DNA from 2 places in the Fructilactobacillus florum 8D genome. Region 1 is predicted to be linked to the other one. Evidence: predicted binding sites of a transcription regulator. Region 1 holds the regulator's gene; the other holds the start of a gene.

Region 1 (10,938 bases):
ATATCCTGCAAAATCTCTTTTTCAAAATCTGCCACCGAAAGTGACCGGCTGTCATCTTCACCGTACTTTCGCACCGAGACCGTCTGCTGTTGCTTTTCGTCATCACCTACCACAATTGTGTATGGAATCTTGTGAGTTTGCGCATCTCGAATCAGATAGCCCATCTTTTCACCACGTTGATCAACTGATGACCGCAGTTTCAAGGCTGTAAACTGTTCATTCAAATGATGCGCATAATCACCGTGTTTTTCTTCACTGACCGGAATAATTTGAATTTGTTTGGGCGCCAACCAGGTTGGGAAAGCTCCTTTATAAATTTCAATTAGATAAGCTGTAAATCGTTCCATGGTTGAAACTAACCCTCGGTGAATCATAACCGGACGATGTTCTTGACCATCCTCACCAACATATTTCAAATCAAATCGTTCTGGTAACATGAAATCCAGTTGAATTGTGGATAACGTTTCCTCGTTGCCAAGCGCCGTCTTTGTTTGAACATCAAGCTTAGGACCATAAAAAGCGGCTTCACCCTCGGCCTCGACATATTCAAGCCCCAAGTCATCCATGGCACCTTTCAGCATTGCTTGTGCCTTGTTCCACATCTCGTCATCATCAAAATACTTTTCTGTATTTTGTGGGTCACGATAGCTTAGTCGGAACGTGTAATTGTCAATGTCAAAATCATGATAAACATCAACCATTAGGTTTAATATCCGCTTGAATTCATCCTGAATCTGTTCGGGCGCAACAAAAGTATGCCCGTCATTGAGTGTCATCTCACGGACTCGTTGCAACCCACTCAGTGCACCAGATTTTTCATATCGATGCATCATGCCAAGTTCAGCAATACGTAATGGTAATTCACGGTAAGAACGAATGTGATGGTTATAGATTTGAATGTGGGAAGGACAGTTCATTGGTCGTAATTCAAGTTGTTCATCATCATCCATCGTCATTGGTGGAAACATATCTTCTCGATAATGATCCCAATGACCAGATTGTTTATAGAGATCTAGGTTCGCCAATACTGGTGTATACACGTGCTGGTAGCCATTTGCAACTTCTTTATCGGTAATGTAGCGTTCAATTGTCCGCCGAATCGTAGCTCCATTGGGCATCCAATAAGGTAATCCCGCACCGACTTTAGGATCAACAAAGAAAAGATCCAAATTATTTCCAATAACTCGGTGGTCACGCTCATGTGCTTCTTGACGTTGTTGTAAATCAGCTTGTAAATCTGCCTCTTGATAAAAAGCCGTTCCATAAACTCGCTGTAACATCGGATTAGACGATTTCCCTTGCCAGTAAGCTCCTGCCACAGATAATAGTTTAAAGTGCTTCAAAGCTTTCAAACTAGGAGCAATCACTGTTTGAGCTAATGTCAAAACCCCATTAATTTTGTAAAACAAAAATTTAGTTTGCTGGCGTGCTTCAAGCAATGCCCGTTGGTACTGATCGGAACCGATTTCTGCTAGGGCATCCTCTTGACTAAGCCAGTGCCGCTCAATAACCGCATTTTGCTTGATCATCTGTTGCATCTTTTTAGTAATAGTTGCCAACTCATCAACGCTAATTTGCCGATCTGCCTTGTCCGTATCAACATAAAAGCCATCTTCATCAACTGCTAATTGACCAAGTTTAATCTCAGAAAACTGTTTTTTAACTGCCGTCGCCAACAATTGAGCTCCCGTTGCTCGTAAAATCTGCAGTGCTTCTGGATCTTGATCTGTAATAATTTGAAGGTGTCCCCCTTGTTCTAAGGGTTGTTCCAGGTCAACTAGCTGTTCATCAAGTTTACCAGCGAGGGCTTTTTTACCCAAACTAACTGCAATTGACTGTGCGATCTGAACAACCGTTACCGGCGTCTCAAATGCTCGCTGGCTACCATCTGGAAACTCAAATGTTAACTTTGCCATCGTATCTTCCTCCTATGAAAAAAGCCCCCAGTCCAAACAGACTAGGGGCGTCAGTGACGCGGTTCCACCCAAATTAATTCGTTATAACGAATATCTCAGTTAACCACTTCTTTAATTTTTACAAATACTAGCAAGGCGGTAAGTTAAAATTTATTTTAAATGGCTCACAGCAAATGCCACTCTCTCTGAAAAATAAATTATAACCCATGTCCTATAACTAAATCCTACCCAGTTAGGTGCTACCTGTCAAGCACTAGCTTTCTTGGCGACGATTCTTACCATCAATTTCAATGGGGCGGGCTAAAAAATGAATTCGCTCCAACAACCGCTTAGCTTTCAACGGCTCGACATCGCCACGACTAGTAGTTGCTAAGTGCTCATCGCCCAGCTGTTGAATTGTGAAGTTCGAGGTAAAAAAAGTAGAAAGCTCATGCTGCATACGATATTCAAGAATTACCCCTAACACCTCGTCACGAATCCAAGCAGACATTGCGTCGGCTCCGATATCATCAATAATCAAAACCGGAACTTGTTTTACTCGATTCAGCTTCTCCGTGACCTGATTATTTCCAATTGCACCCTTCATGGTTACGGCAAAACTTGGAAAATGAACCAGACAGACCGTAGTCCCGGTTGCAGCTAATTGCTGCGCCATCGCTGCCATAAGGTAAGTCTTCCCGACTCCAAACGGTCCTGACAAATACAATCCGGGCAAAAAGCCATGTCCTACTTGATGCTCCTTTTCAAGGAAATCATAAACGGCTTTGATCGCCACCATCCGCTGATCAGTTGGCTCATAATCAGAAAGTCGCGCTTGTTTAACAGTGGTTGTCATCCCAATGGTTTGAAACCGTTGCAAGCTGGCTTGACGCTGTTGTTTTTCCAATTGGTTGGCCGTAGGACGATAGGCAACTTCAATTTGATGATCATTTAAGACTAACTCCGGTTCATAACCCGGAGCAAAAGTCGGCTGTCCCTTTTTAAGCTTCGCTTTTTCGGTCACGAATTCATATAATTTTGAGGCTGATTTTTGCAAAACAGCAGCGTCCAAATCTTGTTGATGAGCCGTCAAAAAATCCTGAACGTCATGATCTTGTTGCACCATCTCGACTAGCTTTCGATAGTGCGCTGTTAGACCTTGTTGATCCATAGCTGCTCGTAAATTTGTCCGGATATCATCCATCCTGATCCTCCTTTGCATGATTTATTTTAGCTAGGCGTTTGGCCAGTTCACTCTTTTCCGCACTAGAAACCGGTTTTTCAGTTTGACCAGTAGCATCACGCTTAGCCCATTGCGGTAGCGTCTCGCGAACGTTACCTCTTTTGACCGACGTTTTTTGCTGCTTGCGTTGTGGCTGCCGGTTTTTGATTGCTACTAAAGCCCCCGTTGCCGTTGTAATTTTCTGTTGCGCCCAGTCATTGGCAATGGTGTCTACTAAGTTGCGATTTAAGGTTGGATAATCACGATCAACCAAGAGCAAATAACTCAAAAGGTTGATGACCTCTGGCTCGAGTTGATGGGTCTCAACTAAACTACGCAAAACCCGCTCCTCTCCATTAGTAACAAATCCGCCTTTTTCGTGCTTTAATCCTTGCAAAAAGATCATGGGAGCAGTCCGTTCTGCAACAGCTACTAGTTGCTGCTCTTGCTGACTGAGCTTAGTGGTTGAGCTAACTTGGCTGCCGTGCTTGGCTGGTTCATCAGCGGCCGGTGCGGTCGTTTGTAATTTGTTTTTGCGGGCGACCAATAACTGAAACTGTTGCGCATCAAACCGATTAGTAGTCAAGTTAGTAGCCCGCTCAATCAATTTCGCCTGCGCAACTTCATCTAAACCATACAGCTCCTTCGTGGCTAAAAACAATGGTTTTGCTTTCTTAATCGTTTGCAAATCAACAAAGGAATTTTTCAAAATGCTCAGCAATAATTCAAAATCAAAAGTTGTCTGTGGCATGGGCGTTCTTGCTGTTTGAACCGCTGCTGCATTACGCTTAACATTCGTGACTAACTGAGCGGGGGTAGTAGCTGCAAATCTAAAAACTGAAGTTAGGGCATGCGTAGTCTCCTGATAATCAGCAAGTTCCGGTTTGGCTGGCAATAAAATGCGACTAAGCTCTAAAAAAGCCGATTCACCAACCATTTCTAGCAATAACTGACTTAGCAAAGGATTTTCAAAAAAAGCAACGGGCACTAGCGGTGATACTAATAGGTAATAAACCTCGTTTTCATTATTAACAAATGTCCGCAACAACCCTGCTCCCTCACACTTTTGCCGAGCTCGATAAAGGTCTTGCTTATCAAGACTAAGCCGCTCCATCAGTTGAAAATGTTCACTGACCTTTGCTGACCAACCCCACAATAAATTTAACAGCGCATAAGCTTTGGTGCCGATGATTGGTAAATACAACTGATCCAATGATTGGCGAGCATCGCTGGCAAGTATCGTGTGTGCAGCTATTTTAAATTTACTTTGGGGATTAATCCCTGCTAGTTCCATCATCACTACTCATCATCCTGGCTGGCATCATTATCCATCAATTCTTTCATCTTAACGTAAAACTCATTCATGTCCTTAAACTGGCGGTAAACACTGGCAAAACGAATATAGGCAATTTCGTCGATATCTTTGAGTCCATTCATAACATTTTCGCCAATAATCGCACTGGAAACCTCATGACTCCCGTTGTCTTGACTTTCGATGTTTTTTCGCGTCTGGTCAACGATCTGATTCATCTGCTCCAAAGAAACCGGTCGTTTCTCACAAGATCGAATAATCCCTCGTAGCAATTTTTCCCGATTAAATTCCTGCCGGGTTCCATTCTTTTTAACTACCAGCAGTGGTGTCACTTCAACCATTTCGAAGGTTGTAAACCGATAACCACAGTGCTCACACTGTCGTCTTCGCCTGATCTGCGCCCCATCAGCCAGTGGGCGACTTTCAATTACTTTTGAAGTTGAATTATGTTGACATTTTGGACATTTCATTTCAGATCACTCCAGCTTGGCAAGCCATGTTTGCAGCTGCTCAGCACAGCTCTTGGTCCCATGGCTACTATCAAAAACTGCATCTACCAATCCTAATTTCAAATCTTGTGGCCACTGGGTTTTAATCAACTGGTTCGCGGCACTTAATGAAATATGATTTCTTTGCTGTAACCGTTTCAATCGCAACACTGGATCACAAGTCAACAAAACAATCTGGTCAAAAAATGGATGAAATCCATTTTCAAAAAGTGCGGCGGCTTCAAAAATCGTTAAAGATCCCTTTGTTCGCTCCTCCATTGCGGCCAGTAATGCCGGAGTCAAAATCCGAACCAAGGTGCGTAATTGCGCCGGTTGCTGCCAAACAATCTCACCTAACCGATGGCGATTCACTTGGTGATTGTCAATGACTTCATCACCAAAGTGCGCCGCAATTTCGTGAATCACCGGTTGATTATGTGCCTCGATTTCATGTGTAATTTGATCCAAATCATAAACCGGCCAGCCCGCCGCTTTCAGATAGCTGGCAACCGTTGATTTGCCGGTCGCAATGCCACCGGTTAAGCCAATTACCTTAGTCACTTTCATCTCCATGAACTACTTGACATTTAGGACAGTAGGTCGTTCCTCGTTGTGCTACCTTAATTTTTACTAGCGGGGTCTTGCAACGGTCACAAGGTTCTCCTTGTCGTCCATACGCATGAAGTTGGTTCTGAAATTTTCCTGCTTCCCCATACGCATTGGAATATGAATGAACCGTGGTTCCGTGTCCTTGAATGGCTCTAGCAATTTCAGCAATAATATTAGCACGCAATGCCGTAATCGTTTGATCATTTAAATAGTTAGTGGGCTGCTCGGGGTGAATTTTAGTTAACCACAACACCTCATCACAATAGATATTGCCCAACCCTGCTACTTTAGATTGGTCTAATAAAAAAGCCTTGATCTTTCGATGTGACCCCTGCAATTTTTCCTTTAAATACGTAAAACTCAAATCATGTTCGGTTGGTTCTGGACCAATCTTATTTAAACCAGATAAATTATACACTTGATCATTTGGAACTAATGCCATCTTGCCAAACATTCGGGTGTCTTTGTATCGTAGTTCACGACCATCATTAAGTTGAAAGACAACATTAGTATGCTTAGGTCGTTCAGTTCCAATGGACTGTACCTCATACTTACCTTCCATCCGTAAATGTGAAACTAACGTCAATCCTCCAGAAAGTCTAAACAAAAGATATTTTCCACGCCGATCGATTTTTAAAATCTCTTTATTAGTCAATTTTTTAATGAATTGATCAGCATCTAAGTTAATCATTTTTGGATATAAAACTTCAACTTTTTTGATGGTTGCTCCAACCACCAACTCGGTTAGTCCACTACGAACTGTTTCTACCTCAGGTAACTCCGGCATGCTTTCACCTACATTCTATTTTTTTATATTATACCAGTTATCACCAAAATGACTCTCAACTTTAAGTGGAACGTCAAAGGCGGTTCCAGCTTGCAGTACTGAATCCGTTTTAATGATCGAATCCATCACTTGAGGAACCAGCTGCTCTAACACGGGAATCTCTGATTTTGGGGCCTCAAAAATTAACTCATCATGGATTTGTAACAACATCTGTGCCTGCAAAGATCGTTCTCGTAGTACTTGGTTCATTTTTACCATCGCTGCTTTAATGATATCAGCTGCACTCCCTTGAATTGGTGAATTCATGGCCACTCGTTCAGCAAATTGTCGCTGTTGGAAGCGCTTGGAATTAATTTCTGGAATATAGCGCCGCCGTTTGGCAATTGTTTCTACATAACCATGCTCCTTTGCAAAAGCAACACTTTTTTCCATGTACTCTTTTACCTTTGGATATTCTGCAAAGTAACGATCGATAAATTGCTGGGCTTCCGGCTTGCTAATTCCTGTGTTATTAGCTAACCCATAAGCGCTAATTCCATAGACAATTCCAAAGTTGACCGCCTTTGCCTGCCTTCTAAGTTCAGCATCAACAGGCTGGTCAGCTGGAAGAGAAAAAATTCGACGCGCCGTTGCAGCATGAATATCATCTCCGTCAGCAAAGGCCGCCTGCATTTGCTGATCTTTTGAAATTGCAGCAAGTACTCGCAACTCAATTTGCGAATAATCAGAAGAAAATAATTGCCAGTCTGTCCTTCTAGGAACAAAGGCGGATCGAATCTGACGACCAGCCTCTGTACGAACTGGAATATTTTGCAAATTAGGATCAACCGAGGAGAGCCGTCCCGTCTGAGCTAAGGTTTGGAGATACCGGGTGTGCACTTTCCCATCTGGAAAAATATCACCAATGATCCCATCAATATAAGTCGAAATCAACTTGGTCAGTTGTCGATAATTAAGGATTTTTTCAATGATAGGATAGTCCGGCGCCAATTTTTCTAAAACATCAACGGAAGTGGAGTATCCAGTTTTAGTTTTCTTTAGAACCGGTAGCTGCATCTTTTCAAATAAAACCTCACCAAGTTGTTTAGGTGAACTAATATTAAACCGCATCCCGGCACTTTGATAAATTGACTGTTCAATTTCTGCCAATTGCTCGCTAAACTTACTTTTCAGTTCCGTTAACCGTTCAGCATTAAGGGTAATACCGGTAATTTCCATATCACTAAGAGAACGTGAAAGTGGTACTTCGAGGTTACGATATAAATTTAACTGTTCGTGCTTTTTTAAATCTGCCAACATCGTTGGTTTGAGCGTCTGAATTGCAAGCGCTTTTTGCACCATATGCTCAAACAAAACATCTGAAGCCGGAACTGCCAGTTGCTTTCCTTTGCCGTAAACATCCTGATCGGGACGAACCTGCTGATAATCATGCCGATTAGCAACTTCCCCAACATCATCGGCATTGTTTAAAGTATTAAGCAAATAAGAAGCCAATAACATATCAAAATCAACGTTAGCAAGCTGCACGCCTAACCGATGTAATCCAACAATTTGCGATTTATTATCAAAAACGTTTTTATGAATGCGCTCATCAGCCAGTATCTTGCGGAGTGGTTCACTTTGGAGTAACTCCACTTTCTGACTAACTAACCAGCGTTGCCCGTCCCCAATCACAAATCCAATTTGATCGGCCGTATGATAGTTGCTAGTTAACATTTCCAAGTTAAAAGTAATATCATTACCCAACTCGTTAACCAGCTGTAGATTATCCTCCGTCAAAACCTGATAATCCAGTTTAGGCAAGCTCGGACTTACCTGATAATCACTTCCTAATTCCTTTAAAAATGATTTGAAATTCATTTTCCGATAAAAATCCGCTAATTCAGGGAGAATCGTTGCTTGATAGGTTAATTCTGACAAATCAATTGTAATCGGAGCCTTCCGGTTGATTGTCGCTAGTTGCTTCGAAAGGAGCGCTTGTTCATGATCCAGCTCCAGATTTTCTCGTAATTTTTTCCCACTAACTTGATCAAGCTGCTGATAGAGTTGTTCAATCGTACCAAACTGACGAATCAATTTGACCGCTGTTTTTGGTCCTACCTTACGAACTCCTGGATAATTATCCGATTGATCTCCCTGCAACCCCTTAACATCAATAATTTGCCGAGGCTCGATTCCCATGGTTTCTTGCACATAGGCAGGGGTATACGCCACTAGCTCACTGACTCCTTTTTTTGAAACTGAAACGGTCGTGTGATCAGAACAAAGTTGCGTTAAGTCTCGGTCACCAGTAACTACCTCTACTTGATAACCCGCCTGTTCCGCCCGAAGTGCCACCGTGCCAATAATGTCATCAGCTTCATAATCAGCCAATTCATAAGTGGCAATTCCACGAGCCTTCAATAAATCTAAAATAAAGGGGAATTGTTCGCGCAATTCTTCTGGCATCTTGGCACGACCAGACTTGTATTCAGAATACATTTTCGTCCGAAAAGTTGTTTCACCCGCATCAAAAGCCGCCAAAACTGCTGTTGGTTGCATTTTTTTCAAAAGATCATCCAGCATACGATTTAAGCCATAAATTGCATTCGTATGGAGACCGTCGGCGTTCGTAAATCGATCTAATGATGTGTAAAGTGCAAAAAAAGCTTTGTAACTCAATGAATTTCCATCTAAAAGTAACAACTTCTTAGCTGCCATTGAAAAACCCCTTTATGATTAGTTGCTTGTTTTTCCAGATATTTCTATTTTACATCATTTTATAATAAAAAAGCCCCCCGAGTTGGCAGTTAATCATGCCGACCATTAAGGGGCTTAGAATTAGATGGGATAATTATTTTTTATAGCAAACTTAGTTAATTTTTTTACTTAAATGACTAAGTAAATCTTCATAGGTTCGTTCATATTTTTGAATATCGCCAGCCCCCATAAAAATCACTACGGCATCATGGTAATCCAATAACGGCGACATGTTTGCTTCAGTGATTAGCTGACTGCCGTTAATCTTATCAACCAAATCCTGACTGGTTACGTCTCCGTACTTCTCTCGTGGCGAACTGTATATTTTTGTAACGTAAACGTGATCAGCTTTACTTAGCGTAGCGGCAAAATCATCCAAATAGGCAATCGTTCGACTAAAAGTATGTGGCTGAAAAACTACTACGATTTCTTTATTCGGATATTCTTGTCGCGCTGCATCAAGGGTTGCCCGAATCTCAGAGGGATGGTGAGCATAATCGTCAATAATAGTCATATCACCCATTTTAACTTGTGAAAAACGGCGTTTAACCCCTTGAAAAGTCAGGAGTTCACGCTTAATTTCAGCTAAGTCGACCTCTTCAAAGTAAGCAACCGCAATTACCGCCAGAGCATTTAAAATGTTGTGTTCTCCAAAGAGCGGAATTTCAAAGCGACCAAAATCATGACCTTGAAAATGGACGTTAAACGTCGAACCCGTAGTGGTTCGTTTGACGTCTACTGCCTGAAAATCATCAGCATCTTTCGTACCATAGTAATAGATGGGCACCGCTGCTTTAATTTTGCGCAAGTATGGATCATCACCCCATGCAAAAATTCCCTTTTTAACGTGTCCGGCGAAGGTTTCAAAAGCATCGAACACATCATCAATCCCCGTATAATAATCAGGATGATCAAAATCAATGTTCGTCATAATCGCATAATCTGGATAGGTCGGCATAAAATGCCGGCGGTATTCGTCTGCTTCATACACAAAAAAACGTGCATCCGGAATGGCATTCCCACTACCATCGCCAATCAAAAAGTCAGTAGGAGCGATGCCGCTGAGTACATGCGACAAGAGCCCGGTTGTACTGGTTTTTCCATGTGCCCCGCACACCGCAATGCTAGTGTAGCCCTGAATCAGCTCACCCAAAAATTCTGGATAGCGATAAATTTGCAACCCTAGCTCACGCGCACGTTGAACCTCTGGATGATCATCACTAAAAGCGTTGCCAACAATCAAAGTCATCCCTGGCTGAATGTTATCGGGGCTAAACTGATATAACGGAATTCCAGCATCTTCTAGTCCCTTTTGTGTAAAGGTATATTTTTCAATGTCTGAACCCGCTACTTGATACCCCATCGCTTTAACCACCAAAGCCATGGCGCTCATCCCAGTTCCCTTAATCCCAACGAAAAAGTAAGTGCTATTATGATTTAATTTAATTTTTGTAGTTGTTGTCATAGTTGTTTGCGTAATCCCTTCTCAGTCCTGTTCCTCAAGAATACCAATTTCTAGAGCTAAAGTCTAAGGCTTATTAATTATTTAACTGCTGGAGTTTTTCAGGCGTCAGATAAACATCACGTGGTTTTGCTCCTCGTTGCTCTGAAATCAGCTGATGTTGCTCTAAATCATCGATCAGACTGGCAGCTCGATTGTAGCCAATCGAAAAAACACGCTGGAGTTTAGAGGTTGAAACCGTCTTCTCATCTGCCAAGTAGCGCAAACATTCAGACCACAGTTCATCATGAGCAGTGGCTTGATCGGCTTGCTTAACGAGTGATCGCGGATCAAATTCGTAATGAACCGGACCTTCCGCGCGCACAGCAGCCGTAACTTTTTCAACCTCAGCATTAGTCACAAATGCTCCTTGTAACCGTTCTGG
Region 2 (10,938 bases), on a different contig from region 1:
GTCTGAAGCGTCATCAGCTATCGCTCCCCGTAAATAATTTCCGTACAAAAGATACAACTTTCATTTTGTAATCGGCTTTTACCATAATACTGATTACAAATATGATAACCGTCATTATAAAGTTTCTCTAAATTTTGCTTTGATTTGGAAAGTACTTGCACACCCTGATGCTTTTTTTCATGGGCATCCAATAAATCATGCAGGTGCTGGTTTTCAATCCGAAGCTCCTCATTTTCTGCCAACATCTTCACCACCTGGTGCTGCATGGTTGCGAGATTGGCAGTCAACTGCTTGAACTCCATTATTAAATCATCAGTGTTTTCAGTCGGCAAAATTGGTCATTCCTTTCACATTACTGAAATTCCCTAAGGCTTTTAAGCGTAATTGCTTCTAAAATATTTTGAAAACTAACGTTATTTTGCTGAAAACGACTAATGGTTAAAACATTTTCAATAATAGCGATTAGTTGCTGATCAGACAAGGAGTTTGCTGCTTGCTGCATCATTTTGTAATCATCACCAAAAGCCAGCTGTTCCGAACCAGTGCCTTGATATTTAACTTGAAGGACCTCTTGAAAGAGGAAACAAATCATTTGAATTGTAACGTCTTGATCATTACGATCTCTCATCAACGGCACCAGATTGGTTTGAACCGTTAAAAAAGCCTGCCAATCACCCTGTAGCAGCCAGCGAAACCAACGCTCTAACCCCTGCTTGCTTTTTACAATCCAGTCGTCCTCTGTGAGTCGCTCAATTTGTCGAGCATCACTAGTCAAGTTTAACAGTAATTGGATTGTACTGTGAGGTAAGGGACCCTGCTTTAACTTAGTTTTTAGCTCCGCTTGATCTTGAACAGCTAATTCCACTACTTGCGTCCGTGAAATAATGGTTGGCAATAAGCGGTGGTAATTATTTGTCAACAAAAAGACCGTTACGTGCGTGGGGGGTTCTTCTAATGATTTTAATAAACTATTAGCCGCTTCCGTCGTCATGGTTTCGGCTTCAGAAATAATAAACACCTTTTGTTGTCCTTCAACCGCACTCTTAGAAAATTCGCGGCGAACCTCTCGAATCTGGTCAACTTTCAAACTGCTCCCGGTTGGTTCCACCATTAAAACATCCGGATGCTCTCCAACTGCAATTCGCAAACATTCGTTGCATTTACCGCAAGGAACCCCAGTTGCTTGCACATTACTACAAAATAGTCGCATGGTGAGTAGCAACGCCAAATTTTTTTTACCGACGCCACTAGTTCCGCTAAACAAATAAGCATGACTTAACTCATGCTTAGCAATTACTTGTAAGAAGTGACGCTCTAACTCCGGTTGTTGCATTTCTACTGCCGTCAACACTTGAGCCGCTTTCATGGTCTCGTCTCCTAAAAATGATAAAAATTATCCATGGGCAACACCATGACTGTTGCTCCGCCAACTTGTACTTCAACCGGGTATGACGTATCACTAATACTTCCGACTAGGTTAATCGGTGGGGTCACATACTGTGAGCGTGCCTGACAAACTTCCTTAATGGTATCTAGGACTTCCTTAACCCGTTGATCCTCAATTCCAATTAAATACGTGATATTTTTAGCCTTCAAAAAACCACCCTTAGTTGCTAACTGCGTGGCAATGATTTTTTGGTGGTTAAGCTGATTTTGTAGCTTGGTAGAATCTTTTTCCTGAACAATTGCTACCACAAGTTTCATAAGCGTCTCCTTTACAAAAAATAGGATGCAAACTGTTGCGAAATTACCGCTAAAACTTTTTGAGTTACTACTGCAACTGGCTGCGTGGCATCAATCACAACCATTCGCTGGGGATTATTAGCGGCAATTTTATCATAGGCTGTCTGAACCCGCACATAAAAATCACGTTGTTGCTGATCTAATTGATTTTGCTGCTTTGTTTCTCGGGTTTGAATGCGTTCCAGTGCCACCGCAACGGGTAATTTTAAGTAAAAAGTCAAGGTTGGCAGCACTCCCTCCGTCGCGAACTGATTCATTTCCAGGATGTTTTCAATGCCTAGCTGCTGACCACCGCCTTGATACGCTAGTGAACTATCGAGATATCGGTCACATAAAATTAGTTGATTATTATGAAGCGCTGGTAAAATCCGCCGTGTAAGGTGTTGTCGGCGAGCTGCTGCAAAGAGGAGTGCCGTGCTCCGTGGATCCAATGCGTTATTGTGATCAAAAATAAAAGAGCGAATCTGTTCGGCCAGTTGATCTCCGCCAGGTTCCCGAGTGGTGACCAGCTGCGCCCCCAATCGGGGAATTAGATCCTGAACAACCTGCTGCATTACCGTCGTTTTTCCAGAGCCATCGAGACCTTCAAATGTGATAAGCTTCCCTGTCATCTGTTTTGCCGTCCAATCATTAATCTAACCTAATTGTACTTTAAAATCGTTGTCTATTCTAGTTAAACTGTTTCCAAACAAAAAAGGCTGATTAATCTCAGCCTTTTTAAAATCATTCTGCACTTAAGCTTACCACTGGATCAACTCGCGCAGCCTTTAATGCAGGTGCTAACGCTGCCAGTAAACAAATTACCACCGAAACAATTACTCCAAAGAGTACATTTCCAACACTAATTTGCATTAGTGAGTAGTGAATCCCAGAATTAGTGAGATGATTAATCCCCAATTCTAAAACATAGGCTAAAATCACTGCGATAATTGATGCAAAAAATCCTAGGATGGCCGCCTCAAAAATAAAGAGGTGCCGAATATTTCGTTTAGTAAAGCCCAAAGCCCGTAAAATTCCAATTTCTTGGGTTCGTTCAGAAACACTGATATATAGAACTACAATGATCATAATGGTAGAAACCAATAATGAGATCGCAGCAATTGAAGTCAACACTCCCACTGCAATGTTAACATACGTATTCAAAGTCGATACAATGCTACCAGCTCCAGTAATTTGAAAATCAGCTTTGCCGGTACTACTGTGTAAAGCTTTTATTTTATTTTGAACCGGCTCCACATTTTTTACTCCGCCGGCAATATCAACCGACAAAAAGTTTGGACTAAAGTCCACCCCACCGGCACGATACATCGAAGCCAACGTATCATAAGAAATCACTGCTGGCGTGCCACTTAAGCTATCAGAAACGCCACTTATTGTAACTTCTTGCTGTAAAATTTTAGGTTGCGTCTGACTGCCCCCTGCATTAATGTACAGCATCAGCTTGTTTCCTTTAACAGCGTATGGATTCTTTTTGTTGATTTTTTGGGCGTCGCCCTTACTAATGAGAATTTCATTTTTACCGGGGATTTTCCCAGTCTTGATATTCTTCGTCTTGATGGTGTGATCGTAAGTTTGAATGGTTTGCAGATGGATATTCTTGTTGCCTTGGCGAAGCTGACCACCAGTGACTGCAAAATAACCCTTTGAAACACTTTTTACATGCTTAATTTTTTCTAATTTTTTCTGGTCCTGGTTGGTTAGTTTGATCTGTTTTGTCTGATCGTCCCCCGTTTTTTTAGTCACTTGAATCGTGTTAGGGTTGATTTGCGAGTAAATCTCATGGTTAATATATCCCTTTGCTCCATTACCCAGCCCCAACATGATAATCACACTAAAAATACCAATGGCTGAACCAATCATAATCAAAATATTTCGTTTCAGATTATAGCAAAAATGTTCCCAGGCCATCCTGAACATGGCGAATGAGCTAGCTACCTTAGAATGGAACGAGTTGTTTTCTTGAACAACTGGGAATGGATCTTTTAGCTGACGATCACTATCAATCACTCCATTTGCCAGATGGACAATTCGCGTCCCATAGTCGGCTACGATTTGTGAATGAGTAACCGCAATGACTAACTTGCCAGACTTAGCAATGTCATTCATCAGCTTCAAAATCTCATCAGTATTCTGGGCATCGAGCGCTCCAGTAGGTTCATCTGCGATAATGATTTCAGGATCTGCTGCTAACGCTCTCGCAATCGAAACTCGTTGCTTTTGACCTCCCGAAAGCTGGTTAGGATATTTATTTTGATGATCAGCCAGCCCAACTTGTTTTAACAAATCACGAGCCCGCTGTTCTTGTTCTTGTTTATTCATCGTAGTCATCTCAAGCGCTACGATTACATTTTCTTTAACCGTTAGATGACTAACTAAATTAAAACTTTGAAAAATGAACCCAATGGTACTCCGCCGGTACTCATCCAACTGTTGGCTAGTCTCGCGTTTGAGCGACTTTCCATTTAACAGCACATCTCCTTGATAGTTACCATCGAGACCAGCAATGATATTCATTAAAGTGGTCTTTCCCCCACCAGATTCGCCTAAGATGGAGACAAATTCTCCCTTAGAAAACTGGAGGTTGATTCCATTTAAAACTTGAAAATGTTGATTATCAACTTCATAACTTTTCTTAATATCCTTTAGTTCTAGATACGCCATTACTTGCTCCTTTAATTATCGTAGACACTGGGTTGAATCCGAGTATTTTTTAAACGTCGTTTACGTGATTGTCGGTACATAAATTCGTACTTTTGTTTGGCGAGTTCCGTCTGGGCAATAACTTGCGGATCAACATCAGCAACCGCCTGTTCCGTTTGCTGAGCTTGATCCCAGTCCTGCTTGAGCAGATTAATTGAAGTTAACAATGACTCATCATACATTTGTTTGAAGTTTTTTTGTCTAAATTTGAACATACATCACCTACATCTCGGTGCGTCCTTCCACCGCTTTATATAATGTCATTTCATCAGCATATTCAATATCACTTCCTACAGAAAGCCCCCGCGCTAGTCTGGTTACCCGTAATCCTGCTGGTTTTAATAACCGAGCTAGGTACATTGCCGTCGCATCTCCTTCGGGAGTGGCATTTGTTGCAATGATTACTTCTTTAATCGCTTCATTTTTCTGCAGTCGCTGAATTAATGAACTAATGTTCAATTCTTCTGGACCCCGACCCTCAATTGGTGACATTACTCCATGCAAGACATGATATAAACCGTGGTAATCTTTCATTTTCTCCATCGTCATCACATCTTTAGCTTGTTCGACCACAACCACCTGACTCTGATCTCGAGTCGGATCAGAACAAATTGCACAAGGGTCATGTTCAGTTAAGTTACCACAAATCGAGCAAAATGTCAGTTTATCTTTTGTATCCAATAACGCTTGAGAAAAATTTTTCACAACATCGGCATCCATATCAACTGTAAAGAACGCCAGCCGGGTGGCTGTTTTTTCCCCAATTCCCGGAAGATGCATATAACTATCAATCAATTTAGCAACTGGTTCTGGGTACTGCATATAAATCACTCCCTACATTCCGGGAATGTTCATTCCCTGGGTATACTTACCCATTTTTGATTTTGTAGTTTCTGCAATCTGATTTAAGCCATCATTTACAGCACTAATAACTAAATCAGACAACATTTCAGTATCACTCGAATCAATGGCCTCTGGCTTAATTTGTAGATCTTTCAATTGGCGATCACCAGTAAAAGTTGCTGTAACCAGTTCCTTTGGTGCCTTGCCAACAAACTCTGTCTGATCAATCGTCTCCTGTTCAGAAGCTAATTTTTTTTGCATCTCTTGCGCCTGCTTCATCAATTTTCCCATGTTCATGCCATTCATTCCCATTGTGTAATTCCTCCATCTTAGTTATTTTCAATTTTAATTAATTCACTACCGAACAAATCCTTAGCCTTTGTAACAAGCGGAGTTTCTACCGTCTTTTCTGTCGTCGGAATCGCTTGCTTGGGCTGCTTTCGATCAAGATATTCTTGTCTGATCTTGGGCCATTCAGCTTGGGTCACAAATAATAACGGAACGGTCGTGCCAAACACTTGCTCTAAACCAGTTTGCAGGGCTGTTTGCAATTCTTGATCATGTCCAGCTTTTTCATACAAAAAGTCATAATCAAATGCCACGACAACCCCCTGATCACTGGCAGCTACCGGTTTAGAAACGTGCATAACTGCCCGTTGTGTTACTGATAAGGAACCTAACAGCTGCTCCCAGTGTTGCTGATAATTTGTCAACGCTTTGCGCGTTGCCGTTTGGAGGACCTGAAAAATTGCAGTAAGATCTGCCTTAAGCGGGCGTGGTTTTTCAGAAACAGTCGTCCGTGGAGCGGGCGTTGCTGTAGTTGAAGTAGCCGGTTGCTCGTCTCGTTTTGCTTTTTGCAAATCAGGTTTAAGTTGCTGCTGTAAAGTCGTCACTTGCTGTTGGAGTTGGTGCACCTCGGCTACTAAATCATTTGGTTTTGGATGTGCTAACTTAACGGTTAATAATTCTAAATACACATCCGGTTGATAGGTTGCACGCAACTGCTGCTGCACCTGCCCCATGATCTCGATTGCCTGATAAATCACTGTTGCATCCGTCGCTTGCGCCATTGTGGGGAAGCGTTCCCCGAGCATTGCTAGTTCGTTTGCGGGAATCATCGTTTGATCCTGCTGGTACAGCAACATTTTTTGCGCATAATCAATTAGATCCTCAATAAACTGGTGGGCATCCTTCCCTTGGCTTAAAATCGTCTGCACCATCGCTAACCCCGTGGCCACCTCATGCCCAAAGACAGCCACAAAATAATTTTGCAATTCCACCCGAGCGACGCTCCCAGTGACCTGTAACGCATTCTCATACGTAACCCGATCTTGCTGATAAGCTAGCGCCTGGTCGAGCATGCTGAGCGCATCTCTAAGACCACCTTCAGCACTTTGAGCAATCACTTTAAGACCTTGGTCATCGTAAGTAATTTGTTTAGCTGCCAAAATTTTTTCTAACTGCGCTACAATTGCGGTTGCTGAAATTCGTTTAAAGGAAAAGCGCTGAACCCGTGAAATGATAGTAGCAGGTAACTTATGCGGTTCCGTCGTAGCTAGAATAAAAATCACCTGTGCCGGCGGTTCTTCCAGTGTCTTTAGTAGCGCATTAAACGCTCCTGTAGAAAGCATATGAACTTCATCGATAATGTAAACCTTGTAGGCTGCCTCAGTAGGAGCATATTTTGCCTTATCACGAATATTACGGATCTCTTCAACCCCATTATTAGAAGCCGCATCAATTTCGATCACATCATTGAGTGCTCCTTGATTAATTGCTAAACAAATCGGACATTGGTTACAGGGTTCCCCATCCTGCTGTTTTGGGCAGTTAACCGCTTTGGCTAAAATTTTAGCTGTCGAGGTCTTACCAGTACCTCGAGGGCCGCTAAAGAGATAGGCGTGACTAATCTGTTTTGTAATCAATGCATTTTTCAAAGTCTTGGTAATCACCGGCTGACCGACAATCTCATCGAAACGTTGTGGTCGCCAAACCCGATATAAAGCCTGATAGCTCAAAAAGCACTCCTTTCCATCTGTAAAATCACAGATAAGTTAATCACTAGCTCCATTTTAACACGTTCATAATTTTTCTATAAAAAAATCTCTCGATCAATTTGATCGAGAGTTAGTTAGCTATAACGAGAAGCACAGGACGAAACAAACTTAGTGCTGCTTCCTTCCGGACCTGACACGGTTCGTAAGTCCATCCTTGCCTCAAGGCCTTACGGCACTTAATACTATAATCCATTCCGACTAGCTTGTCTAGTCCTTAGAGCCTCGTTGGCGCTTATTTTTAAAAAATGACTGCATCAATCGACGGGATGCTACCGTCTGAACCCCGCTGCGCACACTCACTTGATGATTTTGGCGAGAATCCGTCAAGCAGTGGTACAGACTCTTTACCGCTCCCGCTTTAGGATTCATTGCTCCATAAACTACCCGTGCCACTCGGGCATTCAGGATTGCTCCCGCACACATCAAACAAGGCTCAATCGTGACGTACAAAGTACATTCATCCAACCGCCAACTATGAAGTTTTTGACAGGCCATGTCCAAAGCGATCAGTTCAGCATGTTGAGTTGCTAGCTGGCTATGTTCCCGTAAATTATGTCCCGTTCCAATGATTTGGTCGTGGAAAACGACCACTGCTCCAATCGGTATTTCTCCGACCTGACCAGAAAATTCTCCTAACTTTAATGCCTGCCTCATATAATAATCATCATTCATTTTTAGAACCATCCCGGCGCTCACTCACTAAAATATAATAACCCTTGGAACGCTTAACAATCCGGACATTCCCAAAGACATTTTTCAACGTTTGCTGAGCAGATGGGGCTCCTTGTTTTTTTTGCAAAACGACCGTAATCGTTCCCTGTGGCAACAAATGATCATAGGCTCCTGCAAGCATCCGTGTTACCACCGCTTTCCCAGCCCGCACTGGTGGATTCGTCACAATGGCGGCGAATTGCTCGCTAAGCGCTTGATAACCGTCGGATTGCTTCACTAAAACGTTCTCCAGTTGATTTGCCCGGGCATTTCTTGTTGCGAGACTAAGCGCTCGCTGATTGACGTCAGTTAACAAAAACTGCCGATTAGGGGCTTGCCGCGCCAAGAAAAGCCCAATTGGCCCATAACCACAACCCAAATCCAAAATTGGTCCAGCGGGGATCTGTTCTAAATTAGTATTCTCAATCAGCAGTCGGGAACCATAATCAATCGTATTTTTAGAAAACACTCCGTTGTCTGAGATGAAACTTAACGTGGTTTGCTTCAGCGTAAAATCCCAGTGCTTTTCATTGTGCGCAACCGTCGGATTAGTACTATAGTAAAAACTATTCAAAATCTCATCCCTTTCAAAAATTTTTTTATGTTTCACACACCATATATAGCGTGTTTCTCAAATGCTTGACCCCACATGTAGGGGGTTCAGTAGTTGAAAGATTCACTTTTCGTAGTAAACTTTAAAACAGTAAGTAAAAAGGAGCTGATTACTATGGAAAAAGTTACTGTTTTCACAAAAGATAATTGTATTCAATGTAAACTGACAAAACGTTTTTTAAAGGAACACAACGTGACCTTTACGGAGAAAAACACCTCCACTAATCCGGAGCTAATTGGACACTTAAAAAAGCAAGGATTTCAAGCGGTTCCAGTCGTTGAAAGTCAGTTCATCGAATCATTCAGCGGATTTCAGCCGGCTAATCTCAACAAATTACTAGCCGCCTTTCAATCAGCCTAGTCCTGACTTCATTATACACGCAAATATCACTTCTAAATTTCTGAAGTTAGTAATTACTAATACTAACGCGGATTTTTTTATCTAGATTAAAATATTGAGGGGAATTCAGAATCATGTCACTAAAAGACCACCAGGATGTTTCTTATTTCAGTTTAAACAACGAAATTAACATTCCCACTGCCGATGGAAAAATCCAATTGGAAAAAGATCGCGAGGCACTAGCAGCCTTTCTAGAAGAGAACGTACGCCCCAATACCAGGCACTTTAATTCCTTACGAGAACGCTTCGATTACTTAATTGAACATGACTACGTTGAGGCTCGTACCATCAAGAATTACCCGTTTACCTTTATCGAACAACTCTATCAGTATCTCGAAACCCAAAACTTTCACTTCCATTCTTTTATGGCAGCTTACAAGTTTTATGCTCAGTATGCATTAAAGACCAATGATGGTAATCAATACCTCGAAAATTATCTCGACCGAACGGCTCTTAATGCCCTATACATGGCTGATGGTAATCAACAACTAGCCATGGACTTGGCTAGCGAACTGATCAACCAGCGCTTTCAGCCCGCTACTCCTACGTTTCTAAATGCCGGTAAGAAACGGCGTGGTGAATTAATTTCCTGCTTTTTAATTCAGACAACCGATGACATGAATAGTATCGGTCGGACAATTAATTCAGCGCTGCAACTCTCAAAAATCGGTGGTGGGGTTGGAATCAACTTATCTAATCTCCGCTCGGCTGGTGATCCTATCAAAGAGATTGAAGGTGCTGCTAGCGGAGTTTTACCCGTCATGAAACTTTTAGAAGACAGCTTTAGTTACTCCAATCAACTAGGGCAGCGTCAGGGAGCCGGCGTCGTTTATCTTAGTGTTTTTCACCCCGATATTATCGACTTTTTGTCTGTTAAACAAGAAAATGCCGATGAAAAGATCCGGGTTAATACCCTTTCGTTAGGCGTTACCATTCCAGATAAATTTTATGAGTTAGCTAAGCATAATGACCAAATGGCGTTATTTAGCCCTTATGATGTAGAAAAAGTTTATGGCGTTCCTTTCTCATACGTTGATCTCACCACCGAGTACGACCGAATGGTGAATAACTCTGCAATTCACAAAAAATATATCAAGGCTCGTGATCTAGAAACTGAACTAGGTAAACTCCAACAAGAATCAGGATATCCGTATGTCATGAACATTGACACCGCTAATCGTGATAATCCGATCGAGGGTAAGATCGTGATGAGCAATCTTTGTTCCGAGGTTATGCAAGTTCAAACCCCCTCGATTATCAACGATCTTCAGGAATATGAAAAACTCGGCACCGATGTTTCTTGTAATCTAGGCTCGACTAACGTTGTTAACTTGATGCGCTCAACTAACTTTGGCAAATCAATTACCACCATGGTGCGCGCCCTGACCTTTGTCTCTGACTCCAGTAAAATCAATGTTGTCCCTTCGATTCGCCATGGGAATGACCTCAGTCACTCGATTGGACTCGGCGCTATGGGACTCCATTCCTATCTTGCCTTACATCATTTATACTATGGTGAGCCTGACTCCGTTGAATTCACCAGTGTTTATTTTATGTTACTTAATTACTGGACCCTCGTCGCTTCTAACCAGCTCGCAAAAGAACGGGGCGTAACCTTCGATAATTTTGAAAATAGTAAATATGCTGACGGTAGCTATTTCGATAAATATACTAGCAAAGACTGGGGGCCACGTTCCGAGCGGGTTAAATCACTATTTCAGAACATCGACATCCCAACCCCAGACGATTGGCAACAACTCCAAGCAGCGGTTCAAGAATTTGGTCTGTACCATCAAAACCGCATGGCGGTTGCTCCTAATGGTTCGACAGCCTACATTGGTGATGCCACCGCTAGCTTAGCTCCGATCGTTA

The links. Region 1 encodes NrdR, which represses ribonucleotide reductase genes. Its sites were predicted from a motif close to ACACNATATATNGTGT; they were not measured.
Region 2: the regulator NrdR is predicted to act here: its motif matches at 8,665-8,680, upstream of nrdH (glutaredoxin-like protein NrdH).

Annotation. Positions count from the first base shown of each region.
Region 1 covers NZ_ALXG01000038.1:25,790-36,727, reverse strand. The annotation lists gene thrS (threonine--tRNA ligase) at 1-1,916, opposite strand, end outside; gene dnaI (primosomal protein DnaI) at 2,170-3,099, opposite strand; gene B808_RS04555 (DnaD domain protein) at 3,092-4,414, opposite strand; gene nrdR (transcriptional regulator NrdR) at 4,417-4,899, opposite strand; gene coaE (dephospho-CoA kinase) at 4,906-5,478, opposite strand; gene mutM (DNA-formamidopyrimidine glycosylase) at 5,471-6,313, opposite strand; gene polA (DNA polymerase I) at 6,329-9,013, opposite strand; gene murC (UDP-N-acetylmuramate--L-alanine ligase) at 9,165-10,517, opposite strand; gene B808_RS04525 (DNA translocase FtsK) at 10,591-10,938, opposite strand, start outside.
Region 2 covers NZ_ALXG01000033.1:24,742-35,679, reverse strand. The annotation lists gene rsmI (16S rRNA (cytidine(1402)-2'-O)-methyltransferase) at 1-14, opposite strand, end outside; gene B808_RS03875 (DNA replication initiation control protein YabA) at 18-332, opposite strand; gene holB (DNA polymerase III subunit delta') at 353-1,366, opposite strand; gene B808_RS03865 (cyclic-di-AMP receptor) at 1,378-1,704, opposite strand; gene tmk (dTMP kinase) at 1,716-2,354, opposite strand; gene B808_RS03855 (ABC transporter ATP-binding protein/permease) at 2,467-4,404, opposite strand; gene B808_RS03850 (YaaL family protein) at 4,416-4,658, opposite strand; gene recR (recombination mediator RecR) at 4,666-5,265, opposite strand; gene B808_RS03840 (YbaB/EbfC family nucleoid-associated protein) at 5,278-5,598, opposite strand; gene dnaX (DNA polymerase III subunit gamma/tau) at 5,616-7,304, opposite strand; RNA gene ffs (signal recognition particle sRNA small type) at 7,423-7,509, opposite strand; gene B808_RS03830 (nucleoside deaminase) at 7,551-8,015, opposite strand; gene B808_RS03825 (class I SAM-dependent methyltransferase) at 8,008-8,628, opposite strand; gene nrdH (glutaredoxin-like protein NrdH) at 8,782-9,027, shown strand; gene nrdE (class 1b ribonucleoside-diphosphate reductase subunit alpha) at 9,141-10,938, shown strand, end outside.